Linked DNA regions of Youhaiella tibetensis. The protein of the gene in region 3 interacts with the protein of the main gene of each other region in a pairwise test. Links are inferred from orthologs where the notes say so. Each region holds a gene or a part of one and is shown on either strand. Other genes may lie near its edges.

What was found. Proteins that work in one complex are often made in the same cells at the same time.
Region 1: the proteins of FNA67_RS20955 (region 3) and FNA67_RS10805 interact in binary tests that used the Escherichia coli proteins (3 or more experiments, as listed by UniProt). The link is inferred for Youhaiella tibetensis from one-to-one orthologs.
Region 2: the proteins of FNA67_RS20955 (region 3) and FNA67_RS21560 interact in binary tests that used the Escherichia coli proteins (3 or more experiments, as listed by UniProt). The link is inferred for Youhaiella tibetensis from one-to-one orthologs.

The regions. Positions count from the first base shown.
Region 1 is NZ_CP041690.1:2,229,879-2,232,877, reverse strand. It holds FNA67_RS10805 (two-component system sensor histidine kinase NtrB), read left to right. Parts: upstream 1-940; coding sequence 941-2,059; downstream 2,060-2,999. Other genes in the region: ntrC (nitrogen regulation protein NR(I)), read left to right, coding at 2,056-2,999; dusB (tRNA dihydrouridine synthase DusB), read left to right, coding at 1-944.
Region 2 is NZ_CP041690.1:4,385,425-4,388,835, reverse strand. It holds FNA67_RS21560 ([protein-PII] uridylyltransferase), read left to right. Parts: upstream 1-400; coding sequence 401-3,211; downstream 3,212-3,411. Other genes in the region: murJ (murein biosynthesis integral membrane protein MurJ), read left to right, coding at 3,215-3,411; mutS (DNA mismatch repair protein MutS), read left to right, coding at 1-420.
Region 3 is NZ_CP041690.1:4,269,023-4,273,758, reverse strand. Bases 2,034-4,736 are described here. They hold FNA67_RS20955 (P-II family nitrogen regulator), read right to left. Parts: upstream 3,703-4,736; coding sequence 3,364-3,702; downstream 2,034-3,363. Other genes in these bases: FNA67_RS20950 (FAD-dependent monooxygenase), read left to right, coding at 3,982-4,736; FNA67_RS20960 (ammonium transporter), read right to left, coding at 2,034-3,341. Outside these bases: FNA67_RS20965 (DNA translocase FtsK), read right to left, coding at 1-1,658; more of FNA67_RS20960, read right to left, coding at 2,025-2,033. UniProt on the Escherichia coli protein: Involved in the regulation of nitrogen metabolism. Regulates the activity of its targets by protein-protein interaction in response to the nitrogen status of the cell.

The DNA of each region.
Region 1 (2,999 bases), 2.0 Mb from region 3 along the record:
TGGCGCCCATGGCCGGGATCACCGATCGCCCGTTCCGTTCGATAGCCGAGCGCTACGGCGCCGGCCTTGTTGTCTCCGAAATGATCGCCAGTTCGGCACTTGTCGCCGCCCAGAACGACATGGTTCGCAAGCTCAACAAGCGCGAAGGCAGGCTGCCGCACGTGGTGCAACTGGCAGGCTGCGAGGCCGAGTGGATGCAGCGCGGCGCCGAGATCGCCTGCGACGCGGGGGCCGACATTCTCGATATCAATTTCGGTTGCCCGTCCAAGCGGGTGACCAATGGCTTTGCCGGTTCGGCGCTGATGCGCGTGCCGGATCAGGCGCTCAGGCTCGTCGAAACCGTGGTGGGCGCGACGTCTCTGCCGGTGACCGTCAAGATGCGCCTGGGCTGGGACGATGACAGTCTTAACGCCGCCCAGATTGCCCGTAGCGCCGTCGATGCCGGCGTGCGGATGATCACGGTGCACGGGCGCACGCGCCAGCAGTTCTACAAGGGCACGGCGCGCTGGGAACTGGTGCGGGCAGTCGTTGAAGCCGTGGATGTGCCGGTGGTGGTCAACGGCGACGTCATCGACCTGGCGAGTGCCCGCGAAGCGCTTGAGCAGTCCGGCGCGGCCGCCGTGATGCTGGGGCGCGGCGCGCAAGGGCGTCCGTGGGTCGTCGGCCAGATCGGCGCGGCGCTCGCGGGCGAGCCGGTGCCCGAGGCACCGTCGGGTGACGCGCTGACCGACCTCATCGCCGAGCACTATCAGGACATGATCAGCGAATATGGGTCCCATATCGGCGTGCGCGCGGCGCGCAAGCACCTGGATTGGTATCTGGAGGCATTGGGTATCTCTCTCGACAAGGAGACCCGCCGGGGTCTGCTCAATGCCGAGAGCCCCGACGAGGTGGTGACCATGATTCCTGAAATCTATTCGGGTGCCTGGAGGCAGGCTGCATGACCACCGACACGACCGGTATCGCCACCTCGGTGCTGCAGGCGCTGCCGCAACCCGTGATCGTCTGCGGGACCGACAACACCATTGTCTTCGTCAACTACGCTGCCGAGGCCTTCTTTGGGGCCTCTCTGAGCGTGTTGGCCCGGCAAAAGCTCAATGATCTGATCGCTTTCGGCTCGCCAATTCTCAATCTGGTCGAGACCGTCGCCATGCGGCGGGCGCCGATGACCGAGTACCGCGTCTCGGTCGGCTCCTCCCGTTTCGGGGACGAGCGGATCGTTGACGTCTATGCCAGCCCGATCTCCGATACCGATGGGCGGGTGACGCTTCTTTTCCAGGAGCGCACCATGGCCGACAAGATCGACCGGCAACTGGTGTCGCGCGGTGCGGCGCGCTCGGTCACCGGCCTGGCTTCGATGCTGGCCCACGAAATCAAGAACCCACTTTCGGGCATTCGCGGCGCGGCGCAACTGCTCGAACAGACGGTCTCGGAAGACGAGGTCCCGCTCGCCAGGCTGATCCGGGAGGAGACCGACCGGATCGTTGACCTCATCGATCGCGTCGAGATTTTCGGCGACGACCGCCCGCTCGAGCGCGAGCCGATCAACATCCACGTGGTGCTCGATCGGGTGAAGCTGCTGGCCAGGAACGGGGTGGCGCGCGGCATTTCATTCTCGGAGGAATACGATCCCTCCCTGCCGCCGGTGCTGGGCAATCGCGACCAGCTCATCCAGGTGTTCCTCAACCTGGTCAAGAACGCGGCCGAGGCGCTCGAACGCACCTCCAAGCCCGAGATCCGTTTCTCGACGGCCTTCCGGCCGGGCATCCGCATCGCGGTCATGGGAATCGCCGAGCGTATCTCGCTTCCGCTCGAAATCGTCATCGAGGACAATGGGCCGGGCGTGCCGGCGGACATCCTGCCGTTCTTGTTCGATCCGTTCGTGACGACCAAGGCCAATGGCTCGGGTCTCGGCCTGGCCCTGGTGGCCAAGATCGTGGGCGACCATGGAGGGGTGATCGACTGCGACAGTCGGCCCGGTCGCACGCGCTTCCGCATCCTCCTGCCGGTAGCGACGGCCGGCATACCTTCGGACTTCCAAGAGGCATTGACTAAATGAGCGGCCACACAGTTCTGCTTGCCGACGACGATGCGGCCATCCGCATGGTCCTCAACCAGGCCTTGACCCGCGCCGGCTACGAAGTGCGGCCCACCGGCAACATGTCCACGATGTGGAATTGGGTCAGCCGGGGCGAAGGCGATCTGCTCATCACCGATGTCCACATGCCGGACGGCAATGCGTTCGACATCATGCCCAAGATCAAGAAGCTGCGCCCGGACATGCCCATGATCGTCATGAGCGCGCAGAATACGTTCATGACCGCCATCAGGGCCTCCGAGGTCGGGGCCTACGAATACCTGCCCAAGCCGTTCGACATCACCGAGGTGCTCTCGGTGGTGCAGCGCGCGCTCGCGGACGCCAAGAAGCCGCCGGCGCGGGACCGCAATGTCGAGGATGCCGGCGACGCCATGCCGCTCGTGGGCCGCTCGCCGGCCATGCAGGACATCTACCGCGCGCTTGCCCGCCTGATGCAGACGGACCTGACGGTCATGGTCACCGGCGAGAGCGGTACGGGTAAGGAACTGGTGGCGCGCGCGCTGCACGAATTCGGCAAGCGCCGGAACGGGCCGTTCGTGGCAATCAACATGGCCGCCATTCCGCGTGATCTCATCGAGGCCGAGCTTTTCGGGCACGAAAAGGGCGCTTTCACCGGCGCGACAGCGCGTTCGTCGGGGCGTTTCGAGCAGGCCGAAGGCGGCACGCTCTTTCTCGACGAGATCGGCGACATGCCGATGGATGCCCAGACGCGCCTGCTGCGCGTGCTGCAGGAAGGCGAATACACCATGGTCGGCGGTCGTACCCCGATCAAGACCAACGTGCGTATCGTGGCGGCGACGCACCGGGACCTCAGCCAGATGATCCGGCAGGGGCTTTTCCGCGAAGACCTCTACTACCGTCTCAATGTGGTCCCGATCCGCCTGCCGCCCCTGCGCGAACG
Region 2 (3,411 bases), 120 kb from region 3 along the record:
GCTACGCACTTCCACGAATTAACCGCGCTTTCAAAGACACTCTCTAGAGTTTCCAACCACACCATGAAGGTTCGGGAATGGGAGGGGGATGTCGTGTTCCTGCACGAAGTCGCCGAAGGCGCCGCCGATCGCTCCTACGGCATCCAGGTGGCCAAGCTGGCGGGTCTGCCCGAGCCGGTGTTGCGTCGCGCCCGGCAAGTGCTTACTCTGCTTGAGGCACGTTCTTCCGGCGCCCCGACACAAGTACTGGACGATCTGCCACTGTTTGCTCACCAGCCGCCCCAAGAGACACGTGCGGTCAGCGCCGACCCCCTCAACGACATGCTCGACCAGCTCCGACCCGACGAACTGACGCCGCGCCAGGCGATCGACATCATCTACGAGCTCAAGAAAATCCGCGATGCCGCTCGCCGAAGCTGAAACTCGCCCGCGAAAACCGATCTTCGCCGTCACCCCGGCAAGCGCCCTCGTCGCCGAACTCGACCGGGAAGTGGGCGAGCTTTCGCCCCGGTCGCGCGAGGCGCGGGCCATCGTGCTGGCGCATCTGCGCAAGACCCTGGCCGAGGCGCGCCAGCAGGCGGAAGCCGAACTCAAGGCCACCGGCAAGGGGCTCAAATGCGCCCAGAACCTGGCCACGGCCGAAGACGAGATCATCTGCGCCATCCACGCCTATGCCATTACCCGGGTCTATCCGGTCGACAATCCGTCCGGTGCCGAGAACATCGCGCTGGCGGCGGTCGGCGGCTATGGCCGCGGGACGCTGGCGCCGGGCTCGGACATCGATCTGCTCTTCATCCTGCCCTATAAGCAGACCCCCTGGGGCGAGCAGGTCACCGAATACATCCTCTACATGCTCTGGGACCTGGGCCAGAAAGTCGGCCATGCCGTCCGGTCCGTGGACGAATGCATCCGCATGGCGCGCTCGGACATGACCGTGCGCACGGCCACTCTCGAGGCGCGCTACCTCACCGGCGACCGGCCGCTCTTCGATACGCTGGTCAAGCGCTTCGAGACCGAGATCATGCCCAAGACCGGGGCCGAGTTCATCGCCGCCAAGATGGCCGAGCGCGACGAACGCCACCGCCAGATGGGCAATACGCGCTATGTGGTCGAGCCCAATATCAAGGACGGCAAGGGGGGCCTGCGCGACCTCAATACGCTCTTCTGGATCGGCAAGTATTTCTACCAGGTCAAGACCGCCGAGGAACTGGTCGAGAAGGGCGTGTTCTCGGCCGAGGAATATCGCCAGTTCCAACGCGCCGAGGATTTCCTCTGGGCTGTGCGGTGCAACCTGCATTTCCTCACCGGCCGGGCCGACGAGAAGCTGACCTTCGACGTACAGCCGGAACTGGCCGAGCGCCTGGGCTATGCCGACCGCGTCGGCATGCTGGGCGTCGAGCGCTTCATGAAGCGCTATTTCCTCGTGGCCAAGGACGTAGGCGACCTGACGCGCATCTTCTGCGCCAGCCTCGAGTTCAACCACGTCAAGGACATGGACCTGGTGGGGCGGGTGCTGGCCCCGTTCCGCTCGGGCAAGCAGAAGATCAAGGGCGAGCCCGATTTCATCATCGATACGGGCCGGCTCAACATCGCGACGCCCGACGTCTTCCGCAAGGATCCGGTCAACCTCATCCGCATGTTCCTGGTCGCCGGGCGGCACGAATTGCTGTTCCATCCCGATGCGATCAAGGAAATCCGCCGCTCGCTGCGCCTCATCGACGCCGACCTGCGGGCCAACCCCAAGGCCAATGCCAATTTCCTCGACATCCTGACCTCGCCGCAATCGGTCGAGCGCATCCTGCGCCAGATGAACGAGAGCGGGGTGCTGGGCAAGTTCGTGCCCGATTTCGGCAAGATCGTCGCCCTGATGCAGTTCAACATGTACCACCACTATACGGTGGACGAGCACCTGATCCGGGCGGTGGGCGTGATGGCCCAGATCGCCAACGGAGGGCTGCGCGACGAGCTGCCGCTGACCCACGAGCTGCTGCCCCATCTCAACGACACGCGCCTGCTCTATGTGGCGCTTTTCCTCCACGACATCGCCAAGGGGCGGCCGGAGGACCATTCGACGGCCGGTGCGCGCATCGCGCGGAAATTCTGCCAGCGCCTGGCGCTCTCGCCGGCCGAGACGGAGACGGTGGCCTGGCTGGTCCAGCACCACCTGCTCATGAGCGAAGTGGCCCAGTCGCGCGACATCCAGGACCCCGAGACCGCCAAGGCCTTTGCCGAGGTGGTGCAGTCGCCCCAGCGCCTGGCGCTGCTGATGATCCTGACCGCCTGCGATATCCGCGCGGTTGGCCCGGGCGTATGGACGGGCTGGAAGGGTTCGCTCCTGCGCGCCCTTTACTACGCCACCGAGCCGCTGCTGTCGGGCGGGCATTCCCAGGTTTCCCAGGAGCATCGGGTCACCGAGGCCAAGCGGGCGCTGGCCGCCGCGCTCACCGCCTGGCCGCCCGAGGAGGTGGAAGCCTATACGGCCCGGCACTACAACCATTACTGGCTGCGCGCCGAGCCCGAGCTGCAGGTCGAGCATGCCAAGATGATCCGCGCCGCCGACGCCGCCGGGCAGCCCTTCGCCGGCTCGATCCGCGTCCAGGCCTTCGAGGGCATCACCGAAGTCTCGTTCTACACGCCCGATCACCCGCGCCTGCTTTCGCTCATTGCCGGCGCCTGCACGATGAGCGAGGCCTCCATCATCGGGGCGCAGATCTTCTCGACCCGGGACGGGCGCGCCATCGACACCTTCCGGCTGCGCCGCGCCTTCACCTCGGACGAGGACGAAAAGGTGCGCGCCACCCGCATCATCGAGACCACCAAGCAATTGCTGCAGGGCAAGCGGCAGATCCTGATCGATCTGGGCAAGGAAAGCCGCCACAACCGGCGCCTCAAGCCCTTCTCGCTGCCCGCCGAGGTGCTGGTCTCCAACGCGCTATCGGAAAAGTTCACGGTGATCGAGCTTTCCGGTCTCGATCGCACCGGCCTGCTGCACGACCTCACGCGCGAAATCTCGGACCTCAACCTCACCATCGGCTCGGCCCATATCGGCACCTATGGCGAAAAGGCCGTGGACGTCTTCTACGTCACGGACCTCACCGGCCATAAGATCGATTCGAAAGCCCGCCAGAACCGCATCCGCGACCGGCTGCTGACGGTGTTCCATCCCAAACCGGTCGATGAGCGGCGCCAGCAGCTCATGGCGAACGGCTGACGCGTGAGCCTTTACCGCAATTTCCTGAGCGTCGGCGGTTGGACGGTCGGCAGCCGCGTGCTGGGCTTCGTGCGCGACGCGCTGGTGGCGGCCGTGCTCGGCACCGGCTTTGCGGCCGACGCCTATGTCGCCGCCTTCCGCTTCCCCAACCTCTTCCGGCGCCTCTTTGCGGAAGGAGCGTTCAATACCGCCTTCATTCC
Region 3 (4,736 bases):
GGCTCGCCGCCGATGGTCTTGCCCAGGCAGATGGGCAGCTTGCCCTTCATCTTCTCGAAGTCGGCGGAGCCGAGCATCTCGCGCAGATAGACGGTTTCCCGGTTCTGGTTGGGCAGTTCGATGCCGATGGCGTTGCGGCCGGGCACGACGGCGACGCGCGCCGAAATGGCGCTCATGGAGCGGGCGATATCGTCGGCCAGTGAGATGACGCGGCTCGACTTGATGCCGGGGGCCGGCTCGAGCTCATAGAGCGTGACCACCGGACCGGGGCGCACGTTGATGATGTCGCCCTTGACGCCGAAGTCCTCGAGCACGCCTTCGAGCTGGCGCGCCATTTCCTCGAGCCGCTCTGGGGCATGCTCGGGGCTGGGGCCCTTGTGCTTGGGTTCGGCCAGCAGCGAGAGCGCGGGCAGTTCGAACCCGAACGGATCGTCGTCGAGGAGCGAGCCCTGGGCTTCGCGGGCGACGCGGGCGCCCTGTACGGGACGGGCAGCGGGAGCGGTGATGCGCGGGGAGACGACCGGCGCCGGCTGGGGAGCAGGGCGCGTCGGGCTCTGGGCGACCGGGCGAACCTCGGGCACCGGCGCATAGACGTCGTCCGCGTCGGGCTCGAAGGGAAAATCGTCCTCGACATAGTCGTCGGCGTCATCGGGATAGTCGAGCTCGGCGTCCTCGGAACGGTCAGTAGCCGGCTGGGCAGCGGCGTTGGCGCGCGGATTGTAGCCGGAATGGACCTGGACGACGCGGCGTTCGGGCGCCGGCGCGGCTTCCCGGAAGGTCTCCGGGGGAGCGACGGCAGGTGCGGCGCCGACATCGACCTGCGGCTCGACATCGTGGCCGCGCCACTGGGCGTCCTCGGCGGCGCGCTTTTCGCGCGCCTGGCTGCGGGCGCGCCGGAAGGCAGTCTGGACCGAATAGCCCATGTGGACCAGGGCGCCCAGGGTGACGTCGAGAATGGGGTTGCGTTCGCTCTCGCCGTACTCGTCATCGACCTCCTGGTCGTCCTGCGCGGTGGCGCGGTCGCGCTCGGCGCTCTTGCGCTGGGCCGGCTTGGCGGCAGCGGCCTCGGCGCCCTTGCCCACGGGCAGCGCCTTGAGGCCCAGCGCGATCCAGAGCAGGGCGAGGGCGGGGGAAACGAGAATGATCGAAAAGAGCGTCGGGGTGATGCCGGTCGGGGTGCCGCCGCTCACCATGGTGGCGAGGTTGAAGAAGCTCGCGCCGATGAGGCCGCCGAGCCCGGTGGGCAGCGGCCAGGTCTCGGGAACGGCGATGAAGGAGAAGACGCCGGTCACCAGCAGGGTGGCGCCGGCCCAGGCGAGGACGCGCAGCCCCATGCGGGTGGGGGCGCGCCGGCGCACGAAATTCCAGCCCCACAGGGCCAGCGGCACCAGGGCGGGAATGACGGCGAGGCCGAAGAGCTGGATGACCAGGTCGGCGATCACCGCCCCTGGGAAGCCCAGCCAGTTCGAGGCCGGCTTTGCAGTGGCATAGGAGAGGCTCGGATCGTCCACCGACCAGGAGGCCATGGCGATCATGATCACCGCCACCAGCCCCAGGAGCACGAAACCGGCGAGCCGCACCGGGATGCGAATCGCCAGGACCGGTGCCGGCTGGGCGGTCGAGAAGTTTTCGAGCATCGGGGTGGGGCGTGTCGGCATGAGCGGGGTCTTTACTGATGACGCGAGCGATTGGTCCCGGAGAGGGGTCGCCCAAACTGCCGCGATGCTAGCGTTCCATGGTTAATCCCACGCTAACCCTGCCCGGCCGCGCAGAAGCGTCGGGGCGGGCAAAGAAAAACCCCTCCGGCGAGGACAGCCGGACGGGTCGTTCTGGACTGTTGTTGGTCCCGGGGTGCAGCCCATGTGGTTTGCGAGTGGGAAGCCTCTGTGGCGGGCCAAGAGGACATGGGCTGCACGCCGCGACCAACCGCATGGGCAGGTTCTGGCGGGGTGGATGGTCCGGCGTACCGGGCCATCCGGGTTGGTCGTGCGGCGGCGGGGAGGAGGATCGCCGCCGCAAGACCGTCAGTTGTAGGCGCGCTCGCCGTGCGAGGTGAGGTCGAGGCCATCGGTCTCGGCCGATTCGGTGACGCGCAGGCCCATGACCGCCTTGACGATCATCAGGGCGACGAAGGCAACCACTGCCGACCAGACCACGGCGATGACCACGGCGGTGATCTGGGTGACGAGCTGGCCACCGATCGAATAGCCCTCGGCACCGAACCCGCCGAGCGAGGGAGCGGCTACGATGGCCGTGCCGATGGCGCCCACGATGCCGCCGATGCCATGGATGCCGAAGACGTCCAGGCTGTCGTCGTACTTGAGGAGCGGCTTGAGGGTCACGACGGCCCACAGGCAGATGAGGCTGGCGACGGCGCCGAGCACGATCGAGCCGAAGGTGCCGGCAAAGCCGGCGGCCGGGGTGATGGCGACGAGGCCGGCCACGGCGCCCGAAGCGGCGCCGAGGAGAGAAGCATGGCCACGGGTGAACTTTTCACCGAGCGCCCAGGCGAGAGCCGCGGCGGCGGGAGCGGTGATGGTGTTGAGGAAGGCCTGGGCGGCAGTGCCGTTGGCAGCCAGGGCCGAACCGGCGTTGAAGCCGAACCAGCCGACCCACAGCAGGCTGGCGCCCACGAAGGTGAAGACCAGGTTGTGCGGGGCGATCGGTTCCTTGAGGAAGCCCATGCGCGGGCCAAGCACGATGGCGGCGACGAGGGCGGCAACACCGGAGTTGATGTGAACGACGGTGCCGCCGGCGAAGTCGAGAGCGCCCATCTGGAAGAGCAGGCCGCCCGAGAACCAGACCATGTGGGCGATCGGCACGTAGGAGAAGGTGAACCAGATGGCCAGGAACAGCATCACTGCGCCGAACTTCATGCGCTCGGCGATGCCGCCGACGATGAGGGTGCAGGTGATGGCCGCGAAGGTCAGCTGGAAGACCACGAAGACCAGCTCGGGAATGGTGCCCGAAAGCGCATCGGGCGGCACGCCGTTGAGGAAGAACTTGGAGAGGTCACCGACGAAGCCGGAGAGTCCGCCTTCGGTGGGGCCGCCGAAAGCCAGCGAATAGCCATAGGCCACCCAGAGCAGGGAGATCATGCAGAAGCCGGCCAGCACCTGCATCAGGATCGAGAGCACGTTCTTGGCGCGTACGAGGCCGCCGTAGAACAGGGCCAGGCCCGGGATGATCATGAGCAGCACCAGCACGGTGGACACGATCATCCAGGACGTGTCGCCGGTGTCGATGGTGGGCGTGGCGTCCTGCGCGAAAGCCGGCAGGGCCATGGCAAGGGATGCGAGCGCCGCCGCCCCCAGTATCTTTGACGTCTTGATAGTTGTCATTGTTGAGCCTCCAAAAGCGGCGTTAGAGAGCGGCCGCGCCGGTCTCGCCGGTGCGAATGCGGGTGACTTGTTCGAGGTCGAGCACGAAAATCTTGCCGTCGCCGATCCGGCCGGTCTGTGCCGATTCCCGGATGGCCGTGCTGACGGCGTCGGCCTGGGCGTCGTCAACCGCGATCTCGATCTTGAGCTTGGGCAGGAAATGCACGGCGTATTCGGTGCCGCGGTAGATTTCCGAATGTCCCTTCTGGCGGCCGTAACCCTTGACTTCGGTCACGGTCATTCCATGTACATCGAGCGAGTTGAGCGCCTGACGAACCTCTTCGAGCCGCGACGGTTTTATGATTGCAACCACCAGTTTCATGGGAGCTCCTTTCATGAGCCTCGCTTGAGTCTTCGATGCCCCCTTCAGACTCAAATGCCGTGCCAGACTCCGGCCACATTTCTCATGTCATTGATTTTGAAGCGAAATCGTCTTTGGTTAAGCGATTATGAAGCCCAGGTCGGATCGGCAGAGCCATAGCCGTGATTATCGATTGGGCAGATTCCGGAAAGTTGCCGCAAAATTAGGCGGAGACCGGTGGTTGCCGGAAATGGCCAAAGGGTGGAAAAGAGGCGCCGCGGCCCAGGAGGCGGGAGAGCCATGCAGGAAGACCAATACGACGTGCTGATCGTGGGCGCAGGGCCGGTGGGCCTGGCGCTGGCCCTGAGCCTGAGCCGGTTCGTCGGCGGGGTGAAGATCGGCATTCTCGACCGCCGCCCGGTGAGCGTGCCCAACGACAAGCGCGCCTCCTCGATCGCGGCGGGCGTGCGCCGGGTGCTCGAGACGCTGGGCGTATGGGACGCGCTGGCGGGCGAGGCACAGCCGGTGCGCGAGATGCGAATCACCGATTCGGGCTCGGGCGACATCGCCCGCCCGCTGTTTCTCGATTTCCAGGGCGAAGTGGCGCCGGGCGAGCCTTTCGCCCATCTCGTCCCCAATACCGCCATGACGCGAGCCATGCTCGAGGCTTTGGGGGAGAAGGCGACATTCCTGGCGCCGGTCGAGGTCAAGGCTTTTGCCGCCCAGGCGGGCGGAGGGACGCTGACGCTCGGCGATGGCCGCGTGCTCAAGGCACCTCTCGTGGTTGCCGCCGACGGGGCGAACTCGGCCCTGCGCGCCATGGCCGGCATCACCACCATCAACCACGACTATGGGCAATCGGGGATCGTCACCACCATCGGGCACGAGCTCGACCACGAGGGCGTGGCCTATGAGCATTTCCGCCCCGCCGGTCCCTTTGCCAGCCTGCCGCTGCCCGGCCGGCGCTCCTCGCTGGTCTGGACGGAGCGTCCGGAAGACGCGGCGCGCTACCTTGCGTTGCCACCCGAAGAGGTAGCGCTCAAGATCGAGGAGGT